Regions from separate parts of the Paenibacillus sp. JCM 9796 genome, predicted to be linked through region 1. Evidence: predicted binding sites of a transcription regulator. Region 1 holds the regulator's gene; the other holds the start of a gene.
The links. Region 1 encodes CtsR, which represses protease genes until heat stress. Its sites were predicted from a motif close to ATGGTCAATAAAGGTCAAACA; they were not measured.

Region 1 (14,748 bases):
CGTTCCGCGACTCGTTAGCGAGCGCCGGACTGATCAAGTGTTTCTCCACGAGCACCCTTCGCTTCAACTCATCCAATTCGGACAACGGGAGCAGCGTAAACCGGCTGATCGTATCGAGTTCTTCGTTCCCAAGCACTTCGGATACTTTATCGAGCACTTCCTTGGATTGTTGGTTCGTCGCCAGCATAGGGAACGGGTACGCTCTCACGTTGCGGGCGATACGGATTCGGCTGCTGATGACGATATCCGAGTCCGGGCCATCTCCCTTCATCCAATCGCTTAACGCATTTTCCGTAAAGCGGTGCACTTCCGCCATTAGGAATCCTCCTCTCTATCGTCCATCGTTTAAGCTTCTGATATTTTTCGTTCCAATTCCCGAATTTGATCTCGAATCTTTGCCGCTTGCTCAAATTCTTCTTTCTCAATGCGCACAAGCAGTTCTTTCTTCAGCGAGTCGATTTCGCGTTTATATTGAATTAACCCGCCTGATCGTTTCGGAACCTTGCCCGTGTGCACAATATTGCCGTGAACCCGCTTGAACAACGGATCCAGTTTCTCTGTAAAATGCTTGTAACACTCGCTGCAGCCGAATCTTCCGACTTTGCTGAACTGACTGTACGTCAAGCCGCAGTGTTCGCAGCGTGTAGGTTGAATTTTAGAAGCAGACGCATTGTGCGAAGACGGCTCGAAATCAAGAAGCCCGCTCAGCAGGTTGTGGATTGAAAATCCGTTCGGAGTGCCCGGAATGAGCTCCCCCTTCTCTCTGGCGCATGTTTCGCAAATGTGAAATTCGGTTTTTTCGCCATTCAGTATTTTCGTAAAGTGAAGCGTCGCTTGTTTCTTTCCGCATTCCTGACAGATCAAGACGGCCCCTCCTTCAGTTCATGAATTGAAGGTTAATTATTTGCCCAGCAGCGATATCAGCATCGCTTTCAACAGCTTGGCGCGAATTTCGTCCCGCAGCGGCAGCTTTAAGGCCAACACTTCACGGGCCATCGCCGCTTTCATCAAGCATGCTTCCCGCCGGGTAATGTACTTGCCTTCCTCGAGTTGATACAAGAGCCCTTCAGATGCGGTCTGGTCGATGTGCGTGCCTATATTCTGGAAAATAAAGTCGAGCACCGTACCCTGCGAATGCAGCCCGATTTTCTGAATGCGTATGTACCCTCCGCCGCCGCGCTTGCTTTCGACAACGTAACCTTTCTCCAAGGTAAAGCGGGTACTGATCACATAATTGATTTGCGATGGAACGCAATTGAATTGATCGGCCAGTTCATTGCGCTGGATCTCGACCACGCCGTCGGGGCTCTGCTGCAAAATTTGCTTCAGATACTGTTCAATGACTTCTGAAACATTGCGCATCCATTTGACCTCCACGACTAAAGTTGAAGAAAACGTCAAAGGTTTAGTCTTGTTTCTGACTTTGACTTTCTTTGACTTTAAAAACATTATAGCAGATTTACACAAGAATGCAACTATTCCCTAACGCCTTAAACCTCATGCGCTGATGCATATTCTGACCTCATTTCGGACCTCATCGATCTACAGTTATTATGTTTAAATTCAGTGGGATTATGTTTTCATTATTTACATGGCTCTCCACGATATACATCAAGGACTCAAATCGGCTATCCACATCTATTTCCGTCATCTGATTACCTGGGTGGTTCAACCTTCGATCCCCCCTCAGCAATACCCAGACTATGGGAAATCAACCACTACACCCCCTCGGCACCTTTAGCGGATAACACATATCCGTTCCAGACGGTGGCACAATACAGTGTATGAACGGCGTGGCAGCTTTGTCTACGTTGCTAATCTGACCGTAAGGAGTGAACCTATTTTGAAACGGATCTGCTACTTCGTCCTCACTGTGGCACTGGCCCTGGTTAGCCAGTTCTCGATCTCAGCCATTCCAGCCTATGCTGACGGACCCTATCATTTCGGATTTAAAAAAAGCGTAAACGGCCAGTTACCCTCCATCGATGAAGAAGGCTTTAAATCATTGCTGCAAAAATATGAAGCGATCTTCACCGGAGATACTTCCCAAAAAGAATTATATTTAACTTTTGATAACGGCTATGAGAATGGGTATACGTCCCGAATTCTGGACGTGCTGAAACAAAAGCAAGTGCCCGCCATTTTCTTTGTCACAGGCCACTACGTCACAAGTCAACCCGAGCTGCTGAAGCGGATGGTGCAAGAAGGTCATCTGATCGGTAATCATTCTTGGCATCATCCCGACATGAGTCAAATTTCTGCGGACCGCATTCGTGAGGAATTAACGAAGGTCAAGACAGAGGTTACCGCCGTAACAGGGCAACAGGAAATGCGATATTTACGTACCCCACGGGGTATATTTAACGAACGGACGTTGGATGTAAGCAAACAGCTCGGCTATATCAACGTATTCTGGTCGATCGCCTACAAGGATTGGGACACGAAGGATCAGAGAGGGGCGAAATACGCCTATGATAAAGTGACTTCGCAGCTTCATCCTGGAGCGGTTATCTTGCTTCATTCGATTTCCAAAGATAACACGGATGCGTTGGCCAGCATTATCGATGAAGCGCGTCGGCAAGGTTATGTGTTCAAAAGTTTGGGGGAAATGAGTGTTCGAACGCCTTAAGCAAGACAAGGAGCCAGCGAGAACGGGGCTGTATTACGCTCATGCTGGCTCTTTGTCTTTTTATTCATAGCTGAATCATGATGCGTGATCTCCGCTATTTGCGGTAAAATAAATAAAAGCCCGGTTGGATAAACTCCAAACGGACTTTTATGGATGCTTGGCGACGTTCTACTCTCCCAGGACCCTGCGGTCCAAGTACCATCGACGCTGGAAGGCTTAACGTTCGTGTTCGGGATGGGTACGCGTGGTTCCCTTCCGCCATCATCACCAAACGGATGTTGATGCTTCTGCCGCGAAACATCAGATCTTGCCATTCAAGGCGGCTTGCACCTTGAAAACTGGATACGAAACTCAGCATGCTGAATGCTTTGACTTCACTAAAGTGAAAGTCTTTTTTGGATAAGCCCTCGACCGATTAGTATTCGTCAGCTCCACACGTTGCCGCGCTTCCACCCCGAACCTATCAACCTCGTCGTCTACAAGGGGTCTTACATACTGGGAAATCTCATCTTGAGGGGGGCTTCACGCTTAGATGCTTTCAGCGCTTATCCCGTCCGTACTTGGCTATCCAGCCGTGCTCCTGGCGGAACAACTGGTACACCAGCGGTACGTCCATCCCGGTCCTCTCGTACTAAGGACAGCTCCTCTCAAATTTCCTGCGCCCACGACAGATAGGGACCGAACTGTCTCACGACGTTCTGAACCCAGCTCGCGTACCGCTTTAATGGGCGAACAGCCCAACCCTTGGGACCTACTTCAGCCCCAGGATGCGATGAGCCGACATCGAGGTGCCAAACCTCCCCGTCGATGTGGACTCTTGGGGGAGATAAGCCTGTTATCCCCAGGGTAGCTTTTATCCGTTGAGCGATGGCCCTTCCATGCGGTACCACCGGATCACTAAGCCCGACTTTCGTCCCTGCTCGACCTGTTTGTCTCGCAGTCAAGCTCCCTTATGCCTTTGCACTCTTCGAATGATTTCCAACCATTCTGAGGGAACCTTGGGGCGCCTCCGTTACTCTTTAGGAGGCGACCGCCCCAGTCAAACTGCCCACCTGACACTGTCCCCGTACCGGTTCACGGTACCAGGTTAGAACTCCGATACGATCAGGGTGGTATCCCAACGGCGCCTCCACCCACGCTGGCGCGCAGGCTTCCCAGGCTCCCACCTATCCTGTACAGATCGTACCAAAGTCCAATATCAAGCTGCAGTAAAGCTCCATGGGGTCTTTCCGTCTTGTCGCGGGTAACCTGCATCTTCACAGGTATTAAAATTTCACCGGATCTCTCGTCGAGACAGCGCCCAAGTCGTTACGCCATTCGTGCGGGTCAGAATTTACCTGACAAGGAATTTCGCTACCTTAGGACCGTTATAGTTACGGCCGCCGTTTACTGGGGCTTCGGTTCACAGCTTCGGGTTGCCCCTAACCGCTCCCCTTAACCTTCCAGCACCGGGCAGGCGTCAGCCCGTATACTTCGCCTTGCGGCTTCGCACAGACCTGTGTTTTTGCTAAACAGTCGCTTGGGCCTTTTCACTGCGGCCCCCTCGGGCTATTCACCCTACCGAGGCACCCCTTCTCCCGAAGTTACGGGGTCATTTTGCCGAGTTCCTTAACGAGAGTTCTTCCGAGCGCCTTAGCATGCTCTGCTCGCCTACCTGTGTCGGTTTGCGGTACGGGCACCTTCTCCCTGGCTAGAGGCTTTTCTTGGCAGCCTGAACTCATGACCTTCGGTACTTAAATTTCCCTCCCCATCACAGCCCAGCCTTACGGTGTGCGGATTTGCCTGCACACCAGCCTCACTGCTTGGACTGAGCAATCCATAGCCCAGCGTCACTATCCTTCTGCGTCACCCCATTGCTCATAACGGTTCACGGTGGTACAGGAATTTCAACCTGTTGTCCTTCGACTACGCCTTTCGGCCTCGCCTTAGGTCCCGACTTACCCTGAGCGGACGAACCTTCCTCAGGAACCCTTAGGCTTACGGCGGATCAGATTCTCACTGATCTTTTCGTTACTCATACCGGCATTCTCACTTGTATGCAGTCCACCAGTCCTCTCGATCCAGCTTCTACCCGCATACAACGCTCCCCTACCCCAGCGCAATTGCTTGCGCTCGTCATAGCTTCGGTGGTGTGTTTAGCCCCGTTACATTTTCGGCGCAGAGTCACTCGACCAGTGAGCTATTACGCACTCTTTCAATGGTGGCTGCTTCTAAGCCAACATCCTGGTTGTCTGTGCAACTCCACATCCTTTCCCACTTAACACACACTTGGGGACCTTAGCTGATGATCTGGGCTGTTTCCCTCTTGACAATGGATCTTAGCACTCACTGTCTGACTCCCGGGATAACGTCTGTGGCATTCAGAGTTTGACTGGACTTGGTAACCCTTGGCGGGCCCCGCACCCAATCAGTGCTTTACCTCCACGACGCATCTCCCGAGGCTAGCCCTAAAGCTATTTCGGGGAGAACCAGCTATCTCCGAGTTCGATTGGAATTTCTCCGCTACCCCCACCTCATCCCCGAATTTTTCAACATTCGTGGGTTCGGGCCTCCAGTGCGTGTTACCGCACCTTCACCCTGGACAGGGGTAGATCACACGGTTTCGGGTCTACGCCTACAAACTATTTCGCCCTATTCAGACTCGCTTTCGCTGCGGCTACGGCTTCTCACCTTAACCTTGCTTGCAAACGTAACTCGCCGGTTCATTCTACAAAAGGCACGCCATCACCCATGAACGGGCTCTGACTTCTTGTAAGCACACGGTTTCAGGTTCTTTTTCACTCCGCTCCCGCGGTTCTTTTCACCTTTCCCTCACGGTACTGCTTCACTATCGGTCACCAGGGAGTATTTAGCCTTGGCAGATGGTCCTGCCGGATTCAGACGGGGTTTCACGTGTCCCGCCCTACTCAGGATACGCCTAGGGTGTTCGCAGACTTTTGGTTACGGGGCTTTTACCCACTATGGCCGGCCTTTCCAGACCTGTTCGCCTAACCTGCTGCACCCATGACGGCGTCCTACAACCCCAAGGAGCAAGCTCCTTGGTTTGGGCTAATCCGCTTTCGCTCGCCGCTACTGACGGAATCACTTTTGTTTTCTTTTCCTGAGGGTACTTAGATGTTTCAGTTCCCCTCGTATGCCTCCTATGCAGCTATGTATTCACTGCATGGTACGTGAGTATTACCTCACGCGGGTTCCCCCATTCGGACATCCCCGGATCAATGCCTGCTTACGGCTCCCCGAGGCGTTATCGTTGTTCGCCACGTCCTTCTTCGGCTCCTGGTGCCTAGGCATCCTCCGTGTGCTCTTTATAGCTTATCCAGCTATCACATGTACGACCGAAGTCGTACCGGATTTTGATTCAGCATTGTTGCTTTGTTTCGTTTATCCAGTTTTCAAGGAACAAACTTTACTGAAAGGCTATTGCGCCTTTCAAAACTGAACATCGAAGTGAGTGCTTCTGTTACAGCAGTGGTGCTGCTGCAGATTTGTCCGCCACCCTGCAGGTGACATGGACTCCATAGAAAGGAGGTGATCCAGCCGCACCTTCCGATACGGCTACCTTGTTACGACTTCACCCCAATCATCTACCCCACCTTCGGCGGCTGGCTCCTTGCGGTTACCCCACCGACTTCGGGTGTTGTAAACTCTCGTGGTGTGACGGGCGGTGTGTACAAGACCCGGGAACGTATTCACCGCGGCATGCTGATCCGCGATTACTAGCAATTCCGACTTCATGCAGGCGAGTTGCAGCCTGCAATCCGAACTGAGACCGGCTTCTAAGGATTCGCTCCATCTCGCGACTTCGCTTCCCGTTGTACCGGCCATTGTAGTACGTGTGTAGCCCAGGTCATAAGGGGCATGATGATTTGACGTCATCCCCACCTTCCTCCGGTTTGTCACCGGCAGTCAACTTAGAGTGCCCAACTTAAGTGCTGGCAACTAAGTTCAAGGGTTGCGCTCGTTGCGGGACTTAACCCAACATCTCACGACACGAGCTGACGACAACCATGCACCACCTGTCTCCTCTGCCCCGAAGGGAAGGTACATCTCTGTACCGGTCAGAGGGATGTCAAGACCTGGTAAGGTTCTTCGCGTTGCTTCGAATTAAACCACATACTCCACTGCTTGTGCGGGTCCCCGTCAATTCCTTTGAGTTTCACTCTTGCGAGCGTACTCCCCAGGCGGAGTGCTTATTGTGTTTACTTCGGCACCAAGGGTATCGAAACCCCTAACACCTAGCACTCATCGTTTACGGCGTGGACTACCAGGGTATCTAATCCTGTTTGCTCCCCACGCTTTCGCGCCTCAGCGTCAGTTACAGTCCAGAAAGCCGCCTTCGCCACTGGTGTTCCTCCACATCTCTACGCATTTCACCGCTACACGTGGAATTCCGCTTTCCTCTCCTGCACTCAAGTCTCCCAGTTTTCAGTGCGAACCGGGGTTGAGCCCCGGGCTTAAACACCAAACTTAAAAGACCGCCTGCGCGCGCTTTACGCCCAATAATTCCGGACAACGCTTGCCCCCTACGTATTACCGCGGCTGCTGGCACGTAGTTAGCCGGGGCTTTCTTCTCAAGTACCGTCACCCTCAGAGCAGTTACTCTCCGAGGCGTTCTTCCTTGGCAACAGAGCTTTACGATCCGAAAACCTTCATCACTCACGCGGCGTTGCTCCGTCAGGCTTGCGCCCATTGCGGAAGATTCCCTACTGCTGCCTCCCGTAGGAGTCTGGGCCGTGTCTCAGTCCCAGTGTGGCCGATCACCCTCTCAGGTCGGCTACGCATCGTCGCCTTGGTGGGCCGTTACCCCACCAACTAGCTAATGCGCCGCAGGCCCATCCGTAAGCCACAGGTTGCCCCGTGTTTCATGATTCCCCCATGCGGAGAAACCAGCTATCCGGTCTTAGCTACCGTTTCCGGTAGTTATCCCGATCTTACAGGCAGGTTGCCTACGTGTTACTCACCCGTCCGCCGCTAACCATCCCCGAAGGAATGGTCCGCTCGACTTGCATGTATTAGGCACGCCGCCAGCGTTCGTCCTGAGCCAGGATCAAACTCTCCATTAATGTAGAAAGCTGACTTGCTCATTGTTGAAGCTAGCTGAGATATCGCTATCTCTTATTTAAAGCACTCACTCGATGTTCAGTTTTCAAAGGGCAATTTTCAGTCATTTTCGACTTCATTTTACATTTCCGTCAAAAGTGACTTTTATATAATATCACATCTGCCTACTGAATTGCAATAGTTATTTTTCAACTTTTAACTTGCAGTCCGTTAGTTCAGAAGCGACAAGGAGTAATATATCAAATCTGCAGCCGGAATGCAAGTGTTTTTTCGACAAAATAATTAAAAATGCTGAATCTGCGCAAAAAAAGCGCGCGGCCTGTGTCTAAGCCGCGCGCTTTTCTATATAAGGCTACTCCCCTTGCCGCTCGCGCATCAGCGGGAACAGCAAGACGTCCCGGATCGAAGGCGCATCAGTCAGCAGCATGACCAAGCGGTCGATCCCGATACCTAGTCCGCCAGTAGGCGGCATACCGTACTCCAGCGCGCGGATGAAATCTTCATCCATCTCATGCGCCTCGTCGTTCCCCTGCTCCTTCTCAACAAGCTGCGCTTCAAAACGCTCCCGTTGATCGATCGGATCGTTCAGTTCGGTAAACGCATTGGCATGCTCGCGCGCCACAATGAACAGCTCGAAGCGATCCGTGAACCGCGGGTCCTTGCTGCTTTTTTTCGCGAGCGGCGAAATCGCTACCGGATGTCCGGTAATAAACGTAGGCTGAATCAGGGTTTCTTCCACGAACGTTTCGAAGAACTGGTTCACAATATGACCGAACGTCATCATCGGCTCCACCGGAACCTTATGCTCTTTCGCCAAACGATGGGCTTCTTCGTCGCTCATCTCCACGCTAAAATCGACGCCTACCACTTCTTTAATCGCGTCGACCATCGTCACGCGGCGCCAAGGCGGAGCGAGATTAATCTCTTGACCTTGGTACGAGATCGTCGTCGAGCCGAGAACTTCCTGCGCGATATGCGCAATCATTTCTTCCGTCAACTTCATGATATCTTGGTAATCAGCATAGGCTTCGTACAGCTCGATCATTGTAAATTCCGGATTGTGACGCGTCGAAATACCCTCGTTCCGGTATACACGTCCGATTTCGTACACTTTCTCCATGCCGCCGACGATCAAACGTTTCAGATGGAGCTCAATAGCAATCCGCATGTAGAGCTGCATGTCCAATGCGTTATGATGCGTAATGAACGGCCGAGCCGCAGCCCCGCCTGCGATCGCGTGCAAAGTTGGAGTCTCGACCTCCAAATAGCCCCGGGAGTCCAAATAGCGCCGCATGGATTGAATGATTCTGGAACGGGTAATAAACGTTTGTTGAACGTCCTGATTCATGATCAAGTCCACATAGCGCTGACGGTAGCGCAGTTCGACATCCTTCAAGCCATGGTATTTCTCGGGCAACGGCAGCAGCGATTTCGACAATACTTCGACGGACTTCGCCTTAATCGAGAGTTCGCCCGTTTTTGTCTTGAATACGGTGCCGCGTACGCCGATTAAATCGCCGATATCGAGGAGATCGTAGGCTTTGTATGGCGTTTCGCCAACCGTATCCGCGCGGACATAGATTTGAATTTTACCCGTGATATCTTGAAGATGGGCAAAGCCGGCCTTGCCCATTTCGCGCTTCTGCATAATGCGTCCGGCAATGCTCACTTCGACGCCGAGCGCCTCCAGCTCTTCTTTGCTCTGGGACTCATAGGCTTTCACAATATCCGCCGCATGATGGGTGCGATCGAACTTTTGTCCGAACGGGTCGACTCCGAGCCCGCGCAGCTCGTCCAATTTGTTGCGTCTAATTTGAAGCAGTTCATTTAATTCCAATTCCACTGTCATCATCTTCGCTCCTTGCTTGTTGAATAACCGGAAGCCGGGAGCCGACGCGACAACAGCGGGGCACCCGGACTATAGGCAAAAAAGCTTCCCGTGGAAGCTTCTTGTCGTTACTTCAAATTTCACTTCTTAATATCGACGATTTCATACTGAATGACGCCTGCAGGAACGTTAACGTCCACGACGGCACCTTTACGTTTGCCTAGAATAGACTTGCCAACCGGGCTTTCGTTGGAGATTTTATTCTGAAAGGGATCGGATTCCGCCGTTCCTACGATCGAATACTCGACAATATCTCCAAATTCGAGGTCTTTCAAGATCACTCGGGAGCCGACGTTAACCGTATCGGTGTCGACTTCGTCGTTATTGATGATGCGCGCGTTGCGAAGCATCTTCTCTAACGTGATAATACGACCCTCAACGAACGCTTGCTCGTTCTTGGCATCTTCATACTCGGAGTTTTCGCTGATGTCTCCGTATCCGATAGCCACTTTAATCCGTTCTGCCACTTCGCGACGCTTGACGGATTTCAGATGTTCTAGCTCTTCTTCGAGCTTTTTTAAACCTTCCTGCGTGAGAATGACTTCTTTTTCACTCATTGCAACCTGTCTCCCGTCATGTGAAAGATTTTCATAAAGGAACCGCTAAATCGAATATGAGTTCACTGATTACTACTATATGAACGCGCAGGAACATCATGACTCCTGCCGACCTTGATGACTATTGACTGATTATATTTCAAGCCTATCTAAATGTCAATGTAAGCCATTTCGCGTCCATAACTCTCCATTTAGGGCCTTATTGCACCGTTGCAGCCCGGTCTTCCAGCGATTGTACGAAGTCGTTCAGCAGCTCTACCATGGCATCCCGCTTCGTCTGCTCCATAATCGCATCTTTGATCCGAGCGCCTCCATGCAAACCTTTCAAATACCAGGCCAGGTGCTTGCGCATCTCTTTCACGGCAACCGACTCGCCTTTCAACGCCGTCAATCGGTCCAAATGCAAAATTGCGATGCGGATTTTCTCTTGCGGGCTTGGTTCCGGCGGAAGCTCCCCGTTCGTCAAGTATTGAATCGTCCGATACAGCATCCAGGGGTTCCCGAGCGCCGCCCGGCCGATCATCACCCCGTCCACGCCGGTATGGTCGAGCATACGCTTCGCGTCTTCCGGCGTAAACACGTCCCCGTTGCCAATCACCGGAATCGAAACGGACGATTTAACTTCTTTAATGATATCCCAATTGGCTTGACCAGTATACATTTGCACCCGGGTGCGTCCGTGGACCGCAACCGCGGCGCCTCCGCCGTTCTCAACGGCCTTCGCGTTCTGCACTGCGTACACGTGCTCGTCGTCCCAGCCGATCCGCATCTTCACGGTAACCGGCTTGCTTACGGCCTTGGATACCGTAGACACCATCTGTTCGATTTTGCCGGGATCGAGAAGCCAACGGGCTCCGGCGTCGCATTTGGTGATTTTCGGCACGGGACAGCCCATGTTGATGTCGATGATGTCTGCGTTCGTATGCTCATCCACATACTTCGCCGCTTCCACCAACGTCTCCGTGTCGCCGCCGAAAATTTGCAGACTGAGCGGTTTCTCCCGCTCATCGACGAAGAGCATCTCCATCGTACGATGGTTACCGTGTAAAATCGCCTTATCGCTGACCATCTCTGCACAGACAAGGCCACAGCCGAATTCCTTCGCAATCAAGCGGAAGGCGGGATTGCAGACGCCGGCCATAGGAGCCAGCACGACCTTATTGGGCGCAGTAACATTACCGATTTGCAGCACTAGAGTTCACTCCTTCCTGATGAAAGCACTAGGCTCGATCGCTTCTTAAGGACGTCATGGCCGGAGCCAGCTCCTCGGGGTCGATGCCGAGCGTTTCGGATATTTTCAGAATGATCTTGGGATCCGCCTTGCGGGTTCCCCGTTCGATCGAACCGAGCACGGCAATGGATACGTCGAGCCGTTCGGCAAGTTCGTTTTGCGTGAAGCCTTTCAATTTACGAAAAGCGCGGATGCGCTGGGCTAGCATGTTTTTTTCCATAATAAAACGCCTTCCTTTCCTTCCACCAGCTCGAGCCGTTCGCGAAACGACTCGGCTCGAAGCGGTTCCCGTTGCGTCATCACATCGACAAGGGGCACCAGTACAAATGCCCGCTCCATCATCCGGGGGTGAGGTAAAATCAAATCCGGCCGATTCTGTACCCGGTCTCCAAAAAGCAGTAAATCCAAATCGATCGTCCGCGGCCCCCAGCGAATCTCCCGCTTGCGGCCAAGCTCGTGCTCCACCCGCAGCATCTCATGGAACAAAGCTTCCGGGCTTAACGTTGTGCTGACAGCGACGACCATGTTCAAGAAAGCCTCCTGCTCTACATATCCGACAGGTTCGGTTTCGTACAAACCGGAACATCCGGCGGCGACGATCTGCGGATGTTCCGTAAGCAGGCGAACTGCCTCCAGCAAGTAATGTTCCCGATCCCCGATGTTGGAGCCGAGACCGAGATAGGCGAGTTCCTGCGGCTCGCGCGTGTGCGCGTCCGTTTCGTTCATGCGTTATGCCCGCTTTCTGTGAATCTCCGCCGTAACGCCGTCAAAAAGAATAGCTACCGGCGGGTGGGGTTTCGTCACCCGAACTGTAATTGCATGTATACCAGTATAAGTTCGAAGCACCTCGGATGCAATATGTTCCGCAAGCGCTTCAATCAGTTTGAACGTTTTCTGTTCGACAATGGCTTTAACGAGCTCATGAACTTCGGCATAATTGACCGTGTCCTCAAGAGCGTCTGAATGACCGGGCTTGTCTAACGGCATGTACAGCTCCGCATCGACATAGTACCGCGCACCCAGCTTGTTCTCTTCCGCGTACACGCCGTGATAGCCATAAAAGGCCATCCCTTTCATGATGATTTTATCCAAAAGGAACGCGCCTCCTCCCCGTTTATGTTTCAACCTTGTGCCGTACGATAGCGTCCGTCATGTCGGCAACGCGGCGCATCGCCTGCACGTCGTGCACGCGTACGATTCCGCAGCCTTGCGCGATGCCCAGCGCAACCGTTGCCGCGGTCCCTTCGACGACGTCGTCCGCAGGGAGGTTCAGCGTCAACCGAATCATGCTTTTGCGGGAGGTGCCGAGCAGAACGGGGTAACCGAGAGCCCGAATGCGATGCAGCTCATTCATCAGCTGGAGATTCTGTTCGTACGATTTGGCGAAGCCGATGCCCGGGTCAAGGATGATCTGCTCATCCCGAATGCCCGCAGCCTGGGCCCGGCGGATCGTTTCCTGTAAATCAGCCAGCACGTCATGCATAAAATTAGCATACACCGCTTCCTTGCGATTATGCATCAGCACAATCGGGCAGTCAAACTCTACCGCCACCTTGGCCATCTCCGCGTCCCTCTGCAAGCCCCATATATCGTTCAGCATCGACGCACCGGCCAGCATCGCCTTCCTTGCGGTCTCGGCCTTGTAGGTATCGATGGAGATGGGCGCCCCAATGCCCGCTTCGCGGATGGCACGAATGACCGGCAGCACCCGGCGCTGCTCCTCCTCGGCGCTTACCGGCGCAAAGCCCGGACGTGTAGACTCGCCGCCAATATCAAGGATATCGGCGCCTTCGGCAATCATCTGCCTGGCGCGGGCAACCGCCGCTTCCGGTTCGATATACGCACCGCCGTCGGAGAAAGAATCCGGCGTCACGTTCAGAATGCCCATGACTAGCGTGCGGGCTCCGTAATCAAGCCGGACGGCGCCGGAAGCAATGGTTTTCGTTTTATTCATTTACCCACTCTCTCCCTTCTGAAACAACCCTATTTATGCTGTTCCGATAATGGCGCTGCAGCCGTTCGGTAACCGGCCCGACGCGGCCGCTGCCAAGTTTGAGACAATCGCCTGTTTCTTCGTACAGCTTCGTCACCGGAACAATCTCCTGGATCGAATTCGTCATGAACGCTTCGTCCGCTTCCGCCAGCTGCTCCCAGCCGAATCGGCCTTCTACGACATCGAACCCCAGCTCATGCGCAGAGGTAAGGATAAAGCGGCGCGTTATCCCCGGGAGCAAGCCCGTATCGACCGAAGGCGTATACAGCCGGCTTCCCCGGGCAAAGAAAAGATTGCTCACTAAGCCCTCGCACAGGTGGCCTTGTCCATCGAGGAACAGTCCCTCGGCTCCCGCTGCCCACGGGTAACGGCGCATTTCTTTCTTCGCCAGCAGGTTATTCATGTAATGCAGAGATTTCAAGCGAACGGCGCCCTCCGGCGTATTTCGCCGCAAGACAAGACGCTGCAGCGCTTTGCCCTCCCGGTGCAGCGCCGGATCAACGGGCGGCAGCGGCTTTACGTATATAACCTCGTTCGGCTTCTCATAAGCGCCGGCCGGCAGACCTAGCGCTTCAGGCCCAGCCGTTACCGTCAAACGAAAATAGGCATCGTGCAGTCCGTTGCTGCGGAGCAGCGCGTCGATACGCCGCTCAAGCGCAGCCCTGTCCGGCTTGTAGCGGATGTCGAGCTCGTCGCAGCCTTCCTGAAGCCGCTCCAAGTGCCAATCCAGCAAAAATGGCCGGCCTTCGTAGGTACGAAACGTCTCGAATAAACCCATGCCGTAAAGAAAGCCGTGGTCGTATACCGAGACCACGGCTTGACTTTCTTCGATCAGGCTACCGTTCCAGTCCATGATCATGCCCGGTTCACAACCGTCTCCTGCAGGAAATTCCGCAAAATTTGGTGCCCATAATCCGTAATGATGGATTCCGGATGGAACTGCACACCCTCAATCGGGTATTCCTTATGCCGCAGCCCCATAATTTCGCCTTCGGCCGTCTCCGCGCTGATCTCCAGGCAATCCGGCAGCGTTTCTTTCTTGACGATCAATGAATGATACCGGGTCGCGGTAAAAGGCGAAGGAAGGCCTTTAAATAACGTGCGGCCGTCATGAATAATCTGGGATGTCTTGCCGTGCATCAACCGCTCGGCGCGAATGACGTCCCCTCCGAAAATTTGTCCGATCGACTGGTGACCGAGACATACGCCCAAGATCGGAATTTTCCCCTTAAAGTGATCGATCAGCGACAAGCTGATCCCCGCTTCGTTCGGCGTGCAAGGACCCGGGGAAATAAGGATATGATCCGGCTTCAGCGCTTCGATGCCCGCAAGATCGATCTCGTCGTTACGGCGAACGACGATGTCCTGTCCGAGCTCGCCGAGGTACTG
Region 2 (14,748 bases), 580 kb from region 1:
ACCATGTCGGCGAAGATTTGTTCGATTACGTCATTGTCAACAACGGCGAAATTCCCGAGCAGGTGCAGGCGAGATATGCGGAGCAGGGCGCCAGGGTCGTTCGTCTCGATCTGGACGAGGTAACCAAGCAAGGGTACAAGATCATCGCCGACAAGCTTGTTTTGTTCCGCACGTATTTGCGTCATGATGCCGAGAGGTTAAGTCAGCACATTTATCAACTGGTGGAAAGCTGGATGTTCAAGAAGAGGTGATTTCTGTGTCCTTCGCCGCACAAACGAAAAAAGAGCTAACGCTCATGGAGTCCGACCGCTGCTGCGAACGGGCTGAGTTATCCGCACTGATTCGCATGAACGGTACCGTACAGCTGACAAGCCAAAAAATCGTGCTGGACATCTCGACGGAAAACGCCGCGATTGCCAGAAGAATTTATTCGCTGCTCAAAAAAACGTTTCATGTGCACACTGAGCTGCTTGTACGGAAAAAGATGCGGTTGAAAAAAAACAACGTATATATCGTGCGCGTACCGGTACAAGTACAGGATATCCTCAAGGAGCTGTACATCGTCTCCGAAGGATTCCACTTTACGGACGGCATCGAACCGGGCATCATTAAACGGAGCTGCTGTAAGCGCGCATACTTGCGCGGAGCGTTCCTGGCCGGAGGCTCGGTAAACAACCCGGAAGGCTCGTCGTACCATCTGGAGATTTACTCGATGTACGAGGAGCATTGCAAAGCGATCTGCAAGCTGGCCAACGAATTCGACCTGAACGCCCGCTGTATCGAACGGAAGAAAGGTTTCGTCTTGTACATCAAGGAAGGCGAGAAGATTATTGAGTTCTTAAGTCTGATCGGCGCGCATCAAGCGCTGCTGCGCTTCGAGGACGTCCGCATCATGAAAGACATGCGCAATTCGGTTAATCGGCTGGTTAACTGCGAAACGGCGAATTTAAACAAGACCATCGGCGCTGCAGTCAGGCAGATCGATAACATCCGGCTGCTGCAGAAGGAAGTCGGGCTTGAGAACTTGCCGGAGAAGCTGCGCGAAGTGGCCGAGATCCGCTTGAAGCATCCTGACATGAATTTGAAGGAAGTCGGCGATATGCTGAAAGGCCATGTAAGCAAATCGGGTGTCAACCATCGGTTGCGGAAGATCGACGAGATGGCGGAGAAGTTGCGAAAATAAGAACTTTAGCCGGTTCAAATATAGATTTTTTGTGGAAATCATCAAAAATTCTAGTGCAGAACGCCGAAAAATGCTATACTAGTTGAAAAATCGCATTTTTGCGATTACAGCTGTTTACCGCTGTAAGCAAGTCAGTCTACCGTTGCAATTTGTAAAAATAAAATTTATCTATAGGGTGATTTGCCCTTCATGGATGAGCTAATAAAAGTAGGGGGTATTGGTTGCATGTCGAGACGCCCAGTAGTCGTTAAGTTGAAAACAGGCCTTCATGCCAGACCGGCGGCACTTTTCGTACAGGAAGCAAACAAGTTCTCTTCCGAGATTTTCGTGGAGAAGGACGAGAAGAAAGTGAATGCCAAAAGCATCATGGGGATTATGAGCTTGGCCATCAGCACAGGGACCGAAGTTCACATAAGTGCCGAAGGTTCGGACGCAGAGCAGGCTGTAAACGCTTTAGTCACCTTGGTCAGCAAAGAGGAATTGGAGAACCAATAAGCAGAGTCGCAAGCTTCCGGGAGGAAGCTTCTTCCCTTCCGGGGATTGCGGTAATGGTATCGGTATTCGCGAATCACGGCAGTCTGTTTCAGATAGAACAGATTGCTGGAAGCGAACGACAGAGATGAATGCGCTTGCAATTTTCGTGCCTGCGGCAGACCGGTAAAGCGAGGCAGGATCGTTAGCGGAAATTTCGCTCGCGGCGTAATTGGTGGCATTTGTGCTCGTGGTCGCGTAGTGGGTAAACATGAACGGGAGGCCTCGATTTCCTGGAGGGGAGTCGAGGCTTTTGTATGTTTAAAATTGTACATTTCATGAACATCTGGCTAAACGGCGACTAATACTCGAAACACGCGGCAAATGGGGCGCAACCTTTTATAGGCAACTATCGTCTAAATTGTCGTCGTATATTGGTATCCTGAAACAGACAGAAGAGGAGAAGAAACAACACATGAGACGTATGAAACAGGAACTGGCCTTATTGCTGGTTTTCACACTATTGCTCGGGACGTTTGGCTTCAGCGCATCGGCTGCTGACAAGAAGGAATCTTCGGTATCGTCAGGGACGACGTACGTGCTGCTGTACTTAAATAAAGCGGAAGCGTTCTTGAATGGGGAGCAGGTCACGCTCGACGCCCCGGCAACGATTATCAAGGATAAAATGTTCGTTCCGGCGAAATTTCTGGGCGATGCGTTCGGCATGAAAGTCGAATGGAACGAGCAGACGCGGATGATCGAGATGGAGACGCCGAACGCGCAAATTTTGCTCGACAGCGATAACAAATCCGTCTGGATCAACGGTTATTGGATGCGCTTTGACGACGCGGCGGCGATCGTGAACGGCCGCTTGATGGTCAAACTCACTTGGCTGGCGGATTACATGGGCGCCCGTTATACATACAACGACGAGCTTAAACGCGTCGAAGTGTTATATGTGAAGACGCCGCAAGGCATCTATATCCCGGATACCGGCAACTCCAAGCCGGTAGCCAAGTTCAGCTTCGGCAAGTCGGTCTACAAGATCGGAGAGCCGATCAAATACGTCGATTTGAGCTACGATCCCGATGCCGAGGGCATTGCGAAGTTCGACTGGAAGGGCCGCCAGGAAGCGATCTTCACGCCGGGCACCTATCCGGTGACCTTGACGGTAGAGGACATTCACGGGAACCGGAGCGAGCCCTACACGCGCTATCTGGTTATCGGCAAGGAGACCTATCTGAATGAGGTGGAGTATCCGATTTACCGCAGCCCGGTAGGCTCGTTCATCAAGACGAACTGGTCCGTACTGTGGAGCAATTTCCACGAGCTGCCGGAGCTGCCGAAGCAAGTGACGGAAGACAAATCGCGCAAGCTGCTTGTCAGCGACAGTCCCGAGACGTTCGAGCAGCAAGGGATTTTGTATCAGGATACGATCGAAGGCAAGGGTCGCCTGTACGCAGACCATATTAACGGTACGAACGAAAAAGTGACGATGGCGATACTCGCCAAAAATATGACGGATAAGCCGGTCACCGTCAGAACGACGAACAAAGGCGAAGTATGGCCTTCCGTATATGCGAACCTGATCGGAAACGAAGCGACAGTTGACTTCCTGCTCGGCGACCCGCTGAACGAGAAGCTGACGATTCCGCCGAATCAAACGTTCGTCTATAAACAAATGCCGGACTTCTATCCGGGTCAAGGCGTGAACCTGTTCTATGACGTCGAAACGGACGGACTGGTGCAGTTTTCGTTCATCGCCTCCAGCCAGATCTCGCAAAACTCGCTGACGTTACCGCTGCTTCCGTTCAACGGACACGTGCGCGGCTCGTTCCCGGTGTCCGAGGTGCAGTGGAACATCGACGCGACCACCTTCACGAGCCCGTCGAGGCTGATCGTCGGGGACGGGAAGATCGATCCGTTCCAGCCGGGCTACGATACGATTCGGATGCAGCAGGTGAACAACGACGGCAATTATGGGGTTGTGTACAAAATTCACGCCGATAAGCCGCGCAAAATGGCGGTTATGATTTTGCCAAAGGGCGGTGTCTTTAAAGGTCCGTTCAAAATCAACGGCGAAATTCGCCTTGTGCCGGAATCCGGCGTCATCACGGCGTTTGACGGCATGCAGATTCTGGCTAAAACGACGGGGACGGAAGAAGCGCTCGATATCGAGTTCAGCCCGCCGGCCGGTTCGGCGTTCCCCATCGATTTAATCTTCTACCCGCTCGACGAGCGTGAAACCAAGTAACGAACGAAGCCTCCCGGTTCTTTAGCGGAATCGGGAGGTTTTTTGGTGCGAATGGCGGGATGCCCGAAGCCTTAAGCACGATGGAGTGAGCGCGTCTTGATGTCCGCCGTCAGTCAACCGTCATCGAAACGTTATTCGATCCCGCGTAACCTTCGCGTCTCCTGAACCGTTATAGAAAACGAGCAGGTCAATTTTTGGAAACCAAGTAGGAGGCGCAGGTAACATGGGAATCGGACGGCATGCTCCGGAAAATTGGATGAGAGTGACAGGTTGGAGCTTATTTGCAATAGGCACGCTGTTTATACCTTATGTTCCCTGGTATATCTTGGGCGGGGTCCGCGAGGAAGAAATCGGAAGGTGGGGGTCCTTCGCCGTCATCGGCGGGCTTGTCGTCGGAGTCTGTACGCGGATGTACCGACTGGGCTCGCTTCCGGTGAAACGAGGCCTGCTGCTGCTTGGTATCGTCGGCATGGCTTTCGTCGTCTTGGGGCAGGTGCCCGCCTTGTTCAGCTGGCTGATGTACGGGGGCAGCTTCGTACGCCATTGGATGCCGTGGGAACGGATCGGGTTCGGGCTTGGCATGCTGCTGCACATCTGGCTGGCGGTCACGGCGTTAATGACGGCGGTCGTATCAGGCTATGCATTAACCGGCCGGATGGAGCCGGAGCTGCGGCTGAGGGCGAGGGAGGGTGCGATTTATTTCGCTCTACTCGCGGCAGTTATCGGGGGGTGGTGGGGCTGGGACCGCTATCAAAGCTCGCATTGGATCGCGCAAACGGTTCCGGCGGACGGAAGCTTGGAGGTTCCCCGCGATAGCGAGGTTCGGGTTGTGTGGAAGGGCCGGCACGACAGCATGGGCATGCGCGTTCGTTACGCAGATTCGCCGGATACACCGGTCCCGGGAGAGACCGCGGGTTCCGGCGGCGGTATGAGCTACAGGCCGGAGGGCGGCTTTGCTCCCGGAGCGCGTGTGCAGATCACCGTAGAGGCAGGGCGGCGTACGCATACGTTCACGTTCACTACGGCGTCGGAATAACCCTGCCGTCTTGCGATATGACAACAGCCCTGACCCCGCGGCAGGAGAGCCGTAGAGTCAGGGCTGTTACAGGTTTGGTTTAGATCCGCTCGATGACGTTGTCGATCAAGCCGTAGTTTTTCGCTTCTTCCGCGGACATGAAGTTGTCGCGGTCGGTGTCCTTCTCGATCCGCTCGAACGATTGTCCCGTGCGCTCCGCAAGGATCGTGTTCAACTTGTCGCGCATCTTCAGAATGCGCTTCGCGCGAATTTCGATGTCGCTCGCTTGGCCTTCCGCACCGCCGAGCGGCTGGTGGATCATGACTTCGCTGTTCGGCAGCGCATAGCGCTTGCCTTTGGCGCCTGCCGCCAGCAGGAAAGCACCCATCGAAGCGGCCATACCGACGCAGATCGTCGAAACGTCCGGCTTAATGAACTGCATCGTGTCATAAATCGCCATCCCCGAAGTGATCGAGCCGCCGGGACTGTTGATATACAGGCTAATGTCTTTGTCCGGGTCTTGTGCGGCCAGGAAAAGCAGTTGCGCGATGATCGAATTGGCTACAACGTCGTTGATTCCGCTACCGAGAAAAATAATCCGGTCCTTAAGCAGGCGCGAATAAATGTCATATGCGCGTTCCCCTCTTGCATCCGGTTCGACAACCATAGGAATAAAACTCATGTGCTGCAGCCTCCTTTTATAATTAAACTATATCCATCATAGCGGAAATTCAAACAAAGGTCAAGAAAGGTCAAACAAAGAGTAAAAAAAACAGCCATCACGTGAAGTTAGGGCTGATTGTCGTTAGTATAGATGGCGCGCCCGTAAGGAATCGAACCTTAATCTCAGGCTCCGGAGGCCTACGTCATATCCATTGGACCACGGGCGCGTATGATGTTGTGCAAGTCACAAAGAGTGACAGCAAAAGTTATTATAAGACATTCTCCAATGAATTGCAAGTCAAAGTTGATGTCTTTTTTTAGGCGGATATCTACTTGAATGTGGAATCAAATTGAATTATAATGGGAACATCTAAGTGAGAAGCTTAGTTCTTTTTTTGGGTCATGTGGGACTGAAAATGTATCACCGGGACAAAAAGAGTCCCAACAGAGAGCGATGTGAGATTCGAGGCCATGCGAGATATTCTGGATATTCAGAAGCAGCTTCTGCCCGACCTGCTCGAAACGATGAAAAAACGGTACACGATTCTACAGCACATTCTTATTTCGGGAGTCGTCGGACGCCGTACGCTGGCGGTTTCGATCGGATCGACCGAGCGGGTGCTGCGCGGTGAAGTCGATTTTCTCAAAGAACAGGGCTTGCTTCAGATCGATGCTTCGGGGATGCGAATCACCGATGCGGGCCGCGTTCTGCTCGAGAAGATCGAGCCGCTGGTCAAAGACGTATTCGGATTGACGGAGTGGGAAGAGCTCATTCGCGACCGATTCGGCTTGAAGCAGGTGGTGATCGTGCCGGGCGATTCGGAAGTTTCGCCGCATGCGAAGAAGGAACTGGGCCGCGCCGGCGCTTTGGTGGTGCGAAAGCTGGTTAAAGAAGATGAAGTCATCGCCGTTACGGGGGGCTCAACGATGGCGCAGGTGGCCGATCAGTTGAATGCTACGGCGTCGATGAAGAGCTGCTGGTTCGTCCCCGCACGAGGCGGACTTGGCGAAAGCGTGGAACTGCAGGCCAACACGGTGGCGGCTACGATGGCCAAGAAGGCCGGCGCCCGATACCGGCTGCTGCACGTGCCGGACCACTTGAATGAAGAGGCCTACCAATCGTTGATACAGGACGATCATATCGCCGAGATCATTCAGTTCATCCGCCGGGCAAGGATGGTCGTACACGGCATGGGAGATGCTATGGTCATGGCAAGACGCCGGAAGGTCGATCCGGAAACGACGAGCAGTTTGCAGCGCGAAGGAGCGCTCGCGGAGGCATTCGGCTACTACTTCGACCGCAGCGGCCGCATTTTGCACAAGATGCCTACGGTAGGTCTTCGCATCGAAGACATTCACGAGATGGATACGGTCATCGGCATCGCGGGCGGGAAGAGCAAGGGCGAGGCGATCGTCGCCGTTCTCCGCCACGGTCACGAGGATGTGCTCGTTACGGATGAGGCTGCCGCCGCTGAAATCGTAAGAAGCTTGACATCTTGACGGGTTTATACCTGTCTTGACATATATAAAAAGAAACCATATTTTAGGAGGAACTTTCTCATGGCAACGAAAATTGGTATTAACGGATTTGGACGTATCGGACGTAACGTGTTCCGCGCAGCGCTGAATAACCCTGAAGTTGAAGTCGTAGCCATCAACGACTTGACGGATGTTAAAACATTGGCTCACTTGCTGAAATATGACACGACGCACGGCAAATTGGACGCTACGGTGGAGTCGACGGAAGGCGCATTGATCGTGAACGGCAGAACGGTTAAAGTCTTTGCCGAGCGCAACCCGGAAAACCTGCCATGGGGAGCTAACGGCGTTGAAATCGTCGTTGAATCCACCGGTATTTTCACAGCTAAAGAGAAAGCCGAGCTTCACTTGAAAGGCGGCGCGAAGAAAGTTATCATCTCCGCACCTGCTACGAACGAAGACATCACGATCGTGCTTGGCGTTAACGAAGATAAATACGATCCTGCTGCACATACGATTATCTCCAACGCATCCTGCACAACGAACTGCTTGGCGCCATTTGCGAAAGTATTGAACGACACGTTCGGTATCGTAAAAGGGATGATGACGACGGTTCACTCCTACACGAACGATCAATCCGTGCTCGACCTGCCGCACAAAGACTTGCGCCGTGCACGTGCAGCTGCCGAGAACATCATTCCGTCCACGACCGGTGCAGCGAAAGCCGTTTCCCTCGTATTGCCTGAGCTGAAAGGCAAATTGAACGGTATGGCTATGCGCGTGCCAACACCTAACGTTTCCGTAACGGACCTCGTAGTTGAAGTCAGCAAAAACGTAACGGTTGATGAAGTTAACGCAGCTTTGAGAGAAGCGGCTAACGGCCCGCTGAAAGGTATCTTGAACTACACCGAAGAGCCGCTCGTATCCAGCGACTTCAACGGCGACCCTGCTTCCTCGACAATCGATGCGTTGTCCACGATGGTTGTCGGCGACAACATGGTGAAAGTTGTTTCCTGGTACGATAACGAGTGGGGCTACTCCAACCGCGTCGTGGATCTCGTTAGCTTCATCGCGAAAAAAGGTCTGTAAGATCGCTTGAAACCCATTGTGGTGATGAACTGAAACTCAAGTTCGACCAATAGCGCAGGGACGGCATTTGTCCGCTTCCGGCAAGCCGGTATCGGTTTGCACGGGAGCGGGCCAACGCGGAGTTCCCTAGCGGGAGGTGCGGGCGAGACGCAGATCATGACCACAATTTTTGTGTGCGGGTAAATGTGCCTAATTTGTGAACAGATAGGGAAAATTCGGATAGAGAGCGAAAATTAAAGAGAGAATGCGGGAAAGAATATCGAGTAATCAATCGGGAGGCGACGAGAAATGAACAAGAAAAGCGTGCGTGACGTCGAAGTTAGCGGAAAACGGGTATTTGTGCGGGTGGATTTCAACGTACCGCTGGAGAACGGCCACATTACCGACGATACGCGGATTCGTGAAACTTTGCCGACCATCAAGTATTTGACCGAGCGCGGCGCGAAAGTGATTCTGGCGAGCCACTTGGGCCGTCCGAAGGGACAAGTTGTAGAGGAGCTGCGCTTAACGCCGGCGGCCGCCCGTTTGTCCGAACTGCTCGGCAAGCCGGTTTTGAAAGCGGATGAAGCGATCGGCGACGCGGTCAAAGCGCAAGTCGCGGCGTTGAACGACGGCGACGTGCTGCTGCTTGAGAATGTTCGTTTCTACGCCGGTGAAGAGAAGAACGATCCGGAGCTGGCCAAGTCGTTTGCGGAGCTGGCCGACCTGTATGTGAACGACGCGTTCGGTGCTGCTCACCGCGCTCATGCTTCGACCGAAGGCATCGCGCATCACTTGCCGGCCGTTTCCGGCCTTCTGATGGAGAAGGAGCTCGATGTGCTCGGGAAAGCGTTGAACAATCCGGAGCGTCCTTTCACTGCGATCGTCGGAGGCGCGAAAGTCAAAGACAAGATCGACGTCATCAACAATCTGCTGAACATTGCCGACAACATCATTATCGGCGGCGGCTTGTCCTACACGTTCCTGAAGGCGCTTGGCAACGAGATCGGCAAATCGCTCGTCGATAACGAGAAGATTGATCTGGCGCTCAGCTTCATCAACAAAGCGAAGGAAAAAGGCGTGAACTTCCTGCTGCCGGACGACATCGTGGTCACCGACGAATTCAGCCCTACAGCGAACACGCGAATCGTATCGATCAGCGAAATTCCGGCGGACTGGGAAGGCATCGACATCGGGCCGAAAACGCGCGAGAAATATGCCAAGGTGATTGCCGAGTCCAAGCTGGTCGTGTGGAACGGACCGATGGGCGTATTCGAAATCGAACCGTTCTCGCACGGAACGCGTGCCGTGGCGGAAGCTTGCGCGACGACGAGCGCTTACACCGTTATCGGCGGCGGCGATTCGGCGGCGGCGGCCGAGAAGTTCCAATTGGCTGACAAGATGGATCATATCTCGACCGGCGGCGGCGCATCCCTCGAGTTTATGGAAGGCAAGGCGCTTCCGGGCGTCGTGGCTTTGAACGATAAGGAATAGCTTACGATAAGCAGATGAAGCTGTTTAAGGCAAATTTGGAAAGGGGCTCGGACATCGATGCGGAAACCGATTATTGCAGGCAACTGGAAAATGTTCAAAACGGTAAGCGAAGCCGTAGCATTCGTTAACGAGGTTAAAGGCAAAGCGGAGGTAGACGGCGTGGAGAGCGTCATTTGCGCTCCCTTCACGAACCTTCCGGCGTTGGTCGAAGCCGTGAAGGGCACGACGCTGAAAGTCGGCGCACAAAACCTGCATTTTGAAGACAACGGCGCTTACACGGGCGAAATCAGCGGCGTTATGCTGAAAGACCTCGGCGTAGATTACGTTATCATCGGGCACTCCGAGCGCCGCGCTTACTTCGCGGAAACTGACGAGACGGTGAACAAGAAGGTCCATGCCGCGTTCAAGCACGGCTTGACGCCGATCGTGTGCGTAGGCGAGAAGCTCGAAGAGCGCGAAGCCGGTCAAACGAAAGACGTGTGCAAAGTGCAAACGGAAGCGGCTTTTGCCGGTCTGAGCGCGGAGCAAGCAGCTCAAGTCGTGATCGCATACGAGCCGATCTGGGCGATCGGAACGGGCAAATCTTCTACGGCGGCCGATGCGCAGGACGTGATCGGTTACATCCGCGGCCTGGTCGAAGGTCTGTACGGCGCGGAAACGGCGGCAGCGGTCCGGATTCAATACGGCGGCAGCGTGAAGCCGAACAACATCGCCGAGTACATGAACGAAGCCGATATCGACGGTGCGCTCGTGGGCGGCGCCAGCTTGGAGCCGGCCTCTTACATCGCGCTGGTTGAGGGGGCCAAGTAAAATGGCCAGACCGAAACCGGTAGCGCTCATTATTTTGGATGGCTTCGGCCTGCGCGGCGACGTGCAGGGCAACGCTGTTGCCCAAGCGAAGAAGCCGAACTACGATCGGTATTGGAACCAATTCCCGCACACGACCTTGACGGCGTGCGGGGAAGCGGTCGGCCTGCCCGAGGGTCAGATGGGCAACTCGGAAGTCGGCCATTTGAACATTGGCGCGGGACGGATTGTGTACCAGGATTTGACCCGGATCTCCAAATCGATTCGCGACGGCGAGTTTTACGATAATGAAACGATTCTCGGCGCGATTCGTCACGCCAAGCAGAACGGCAAGAAGCTGCATCTTTACGGCTTGCTCTCCGACGGCGGCGTGCATAGCCATATCGCACACTTGTTCGCTTTGCTCGAAGCCTGCAAGAAAGAGCAGCTGGACGATGTGTACATTCATGCGTTTCTGGACGGCCGCGACGTAGCCCCGGACAGCGCCGCAAAGTACATGGAGCAGCTGCTTGCCAAAATCGCCGAGCTCGGCGTCGGCCGCATCGCGACCGTACAAGGCCGCTATTATGCGATGGACCGTGACAAGCGCTGGGAGCGGACAGAGAAGTCGTACCGTGCGATGGTATACGGCGACGGTCCGAAGTATGAAGATCCGATGAGAGCGATCACGGAATCGTACGAGCGTTCGGTGTTCGACGAATTCGTCATGCCGACGGTCATCGTGAAGCCGGACGGTACGCCGGTCGGACTCGTCGAATCCGGCGATGCGGTCGTGTTCTTCAATTTCCGCCCGGACCGGGCGATTCAATTGTCGCAAGTATTCACCAACAGCGATTTCCGCGGCTTCGACCGCGGCGATAAAGCGCCGACGGATCTGCACTACGTCTGCTTGACGCTGTTCAGCGAGACGGTCGGCGGTTACGTGGCGTATAAGCCGAAAAATCTCGACAATACGCTCGGCGAAGTGCTCGTACAGAACAACCTGAAGCAGCTTCGCATCGCCGAGACGGAGAAGTATCCGCACGTGACGTTCTTCTTCAGCGGCGGCCGGGATGTCGAGCTTCCGGGGGAAACCCGCATTCTGATCAAGTCGCCGGCGGTCGCCACCTACGACCTGAAGCCGGAGATGAGCGCTTACGAAGTCGCGGCGGCAGCGGTCGCCGAGATTGAAGCGGAGCGGCAGGACGTCATCATCTTGAACTTTGCCAATCCGGACATGGTCGGGCACTCGGGCCTGCTGGAGCCGACGGTGAAAGCGATCGAAGCGACAGACGATTGCCTCGGTCAAGTGGTCGAAGCGATTCTCGCCAAAGGCGGCGTTGCGCTGATTACGGCCGACCACGGCAACGCCGATGTCGTCACGAATCCGGACGGCTCGCGCAATACGGCGCACACGACGAATCCGGTGCCTTTCATTGTGACGGATAGTCATGTTACACTAAGGAACGATGGCATTTTGGCAGATATTGCCCCAACGGTCTTGGCGATTCTCGGCGTAGCGAAGCCGGAGGAAATGACCGGAACTTCGCTGATTGCTCAGCGTGTTTAATGACGCCGAAGCTTGATTAAAAATGATAAGGAGTGTTTAGAATCATGACAGTAATTTCTAATGTGTACGCTCGTGAAGTGCTTGACTCCCGCGGTAACCCGACGGTTGAAGTGGACGTGTATCTGGAGTCCGGCGCGCGCGGCCGCGCAATCGTTCCATCCGGCGCTTCTACCGGCGCTTACGAAGCTGTAGAGCTTCGCGACGGTGACAAATCCCGTTACCTTGGTAAAGGCGTGCTGAAAGCCGTTGAGAACGTGAACGACATCATCGCTCCGGAAATCATCGGCATGAACGCTTTGGACCAAGTTGGCATCGACCAGCGCATGATCCAGCTTGACGGCACTCCGAACAAAGGCAAGCTGGGCGCGAACGCGATCCTCGCGGTATCGATGGCGGTTGCCCGCGCAGCTGCCGAAGCTTTGGATATTCCTTTGTACGTTTACCTCGGCGGATTCAACGCGAAGACGCTCCCGGTTCCGATGATGAACATCATCAACGGCGGCGCGCATGCCGACAACAACGTAGACGTGCAAGAGTTCATGGTCTTGCCGGTAGGCGCTCCTACGTTTAAAGAAGCGCTTCGCACAGGCGCTGAAATCTTCCACAGCCTGAAATCGGTTCTGAAAGAAAAAGGCCTGAACACTGCTGTCGGCGACGAAGGCGGCTTCGCTCCGAACCTGGGTTCGAACGAAGAAGCGATTCAAACGATCATCACGGCGATCGAACGCGCAGGCTACAAGCCGGGTGTTGACGTATTCCTCGGCATGGACGTCGCTTCCACCGAGTTCTTTAAAGACGGCAAATACCACCTCGAAGGCGAAGGCAAATCCTTCACGTCCGCCGAGTGGGTCGATTTCTTGGCTGCTTGGGTCGACAAATACCCGATCATCACCATCGAAGACGGCTGCTCCGAAGACGACTGGGATGGCTGGAAGCTTCTGACCGAGAAGCTGGGCTCCAAAGTTCAGCTCGTCGGCGACGATCTGTTCGTGACAAACACCGAGCGTCTGTCCCAAGGTATTGAGAAAGGCATCGGTAACTCCATCCTGATCAAAGTGAACCAAATCGGTTCCTTGACCGAAACGTTCGACGCGATCGAAATGGCGAAGCGCGCCGGCTACACGGCGGTTATTTCCCACCGTTCCGGCGAAAGCGAAGACAGCACGATTGCCGACATCGCGGCAGCGACGAACGCAGGCCAAATCAAAACCGGTGCGCCTTCCCGTACGGACCGCGTAGCGAAATACAACCAATTGCTCCGCATCGAGGATCAATTGGCCGATGTCGCTCAATACGCAGGCAAATCCGCGTTCTACAACTTGAAAAACTTCAAATAATATATATAAATAAACTGTCAGGTAGAAGAGGTTTTGGACTTGGAGCTTTGCCGTCAGGCGAAGAGTAGTGTATGCACCGGAGAGTTTACGTGCCGCCTTTAAAAACGGATGATACCCGCAGCTTATTTCAAATCCAATCATCCGTTTTTAACAAAGGCCGGAGGGCATACAGCTGCTCGCAGCCGACAGGAGGCAGGCGCCTAGCCTCAACCTTGTTCACCTGACCAACCCCCGGAGGGAATCTTATGAGTAATCTGATAAAGACTGTACTGTTTCTTGTGGTATCGGCCTTTCTTACGCATTTGATTCCCTTCAGCGATTTTTTCCGCAATCTGGATACCATGATCCACGAATTCGGTCACGCTGTCGTCACGCTGGCGCTGTCCGGCAAGGTGATGTACATCGAGCTGTACGCCAACCACAGCGGCGTTACGTATTCGCAGGTATCGAGCAGATGGAGCTTAATTCCGATCTCGCTCGCGGGGTATGCGACAGCTTCGCTGTTTGCGCTATTGTTGTTCCGGCTCCGGTCGCGGGATAAAGAGCGCCTCGGGCTGCAGGTAATGACACTGCTTGCGGTGCTGTCTCTGGTGCTGTTCGTTCGGAATCCGGCCGGTATTTCGTGGCTGATCGGGTTCATCATTCTGAACGTGATCGTGCTGGCTATCGCTCCGCGATGGTTGCGGGATCTGTACTACTTGCTGCTGGCGTTCCTGACGCTGGAGGAATCGGTTTTCGGGCCGCTTTCGCTCATTATGTACGCGTGGAACGATCCGATGCGAGCAGGGGACGCCTCCAACTTGAGCGCGGTGACGCCGTTCCCGGCGATCGGCTGGGCCGTGCTGTTTACCGTCTTCTCGTTATGGTGCGCGGTCAAAGCGCTGAAGCTGTTCCTCCGCGGACGATCGTCTCATCGCGAAGGGAAGCCTCGCATCCAGCAACAGTTCGAACGTTGAACCTGACAAAAATACCGTTACGCTGCACATCCGTATGGACTGGATTTGTCAGCGTATTTTTTTTGTGGTATAATAAGCTTGCTGTCTATTTTCGGACAAGTTGTGATTGCTGCTCGTAGGAGGTGTGAAGATGGAAATTGCACTGAAAATTATTTTGGTGATTGCGTCGATTGGATTAATCGCGGCCGTATTGCTGCAGCCGGGCAAAAGCGCGGGATTATCCGGTGCCATCTCCGGGGGTGCGGAGCATTTGTTCGGGAAACAGAAGGCGCGCGGTCTGGAGCTGTTCTTGCAGCGTTTGACTATGGCGTTGGCCGTTGTTTTCTTTGTTTTGTCTCTGATCGTGGCGTACTTTGTAAAAACCGCTTAATCATAAAACAACGACAGCAGGGGAATATTACTCCTGCTGTTTTTTTTTCTCTCCGGACGGGTAATGAAGCGGAGGAGGCTTGAAAGATACGCTGGTCGTTCC

Region 2: the regulator CtsR is predicted to act here: its motif matches at 5,662-5,682, upstream of clpP (ATP-dependent Clp endopeptidase proteolytic subunit ClpP).

The regions. Positions count from the first base shown of each region.
Region 1 covers NZ_AP043723.1:2,455,937-2,470,684, forward strand. The annotation lists gene ACZ439_RS11810 (protein arginine kinase) at 1-316, opposite strand, end outside; gene ACZ439_RS11815 (UvrB/UvrC motif-containing protein) at 346-864, opposite strand; gene ACZ439_RS11820 (CtsR family transcriptional regulator) at 901-1,362, opposite strand; gene pdaA (delta-lactam-biosynthetic de-N-acetylase) at 1,874-2,629, shown strand; rRNA gene rrf (5S ribosomal RNA) at 2,785-2,901, opposite strand; rRNA gene ACZ439_RS11835 (23S ribosomal RNA) at 3,025-5,947, opposite strand; rRNA gene ACZ439_RS11840 (16S ribosomal RNA) at 6,151-7,692, opposite strand; gene lysS (lysine--tRNA ligase) at 8,043-9,539, opposite strand; gene greA (transcription elongation factor GreA) at 9,659-10,135, opposite strand; gene dusB (tRNA dihydrouridine synthase DusB) at 10,335-11,327, opposite strand; gene ACZ439_RS11860 (helix-turn-helix domain-containing protein) at 11,356-11,586, opposite strand; gene folK (2-amino-4-hydroxy-6-hydroxymethyldihydropteridine diphosphokinase) at 11,568-12,092, opposite strand; gene folB (dihydroneopterin aldolase) at 12,096-12,458, opposite strand; gene folP (dihydropteroate synthase) at 12,481-13,320, opposite strand; gene pabC (aminodeoxychorismate lyase) at 13,313-14,218, opposite strand; gene pabA (aminodeoxychorismate/anthranilate synthase component II) at 14,215-14,748, opposite strand, start outside.
Region 2 covers NZ_AP043723.1:3,033,605-3,048,352, forward strand. The annotation lists gene ACZ439_RS14610 (gluconeogenesis factor YvcK family protein) at 1-251, shown strand, start outside; gene whiA (DNA-binding protein WhiA) at 257-1,183, shown strand; gene ACZ439_RS14620 (HPr family phosphocarrier protein) at 1,409-1,678, shown strand; gene ACZ439_RS14625 (copper amine oxidase N-terminal domain-containing protein) at 2,130-3,908, shown strand; gene ACZ439_RS14630 (hypothetical protein) at 4,132-4,944, shown strand; gene clpP (ATP-dependent Clp endopeptidase proteolytic subunit ClpP) at 5,024-5,605, opposite strand; tRNA gene ACZ439_RS14640 (tRNA-Arg) at 5,739-5,813, opposite strand; gene ACZ439_RS14645 (sugar-binding transcriptional regulator) at 6,058-7,086, shown strand; gene gap (type I glyceraldehyde-3-phosphate dehydrogenase) at 7,147-8,154, shown strand; gene ACZ439_RS14655 (phosphoglycerate kinase) at 8,443-9,627, shown strand; gene tpiA (triose-phosphate isomerase) at 9,685-10,437, shown strand; gene gpmI (2,3-bisphosphoglycerate-independent phosphoglycerate mutase) at 10,439-11,983, shown strand; gene eno (phosphopyruvate hydratase) at 12,028-13,320, shown strand; gene ACZ439_RS14675 (M50 family metallopeptidase) at 13,566-14,276, shown strand; gene secG (preprotein translocase subunit SecG) at 14,407-14,646, shown strand.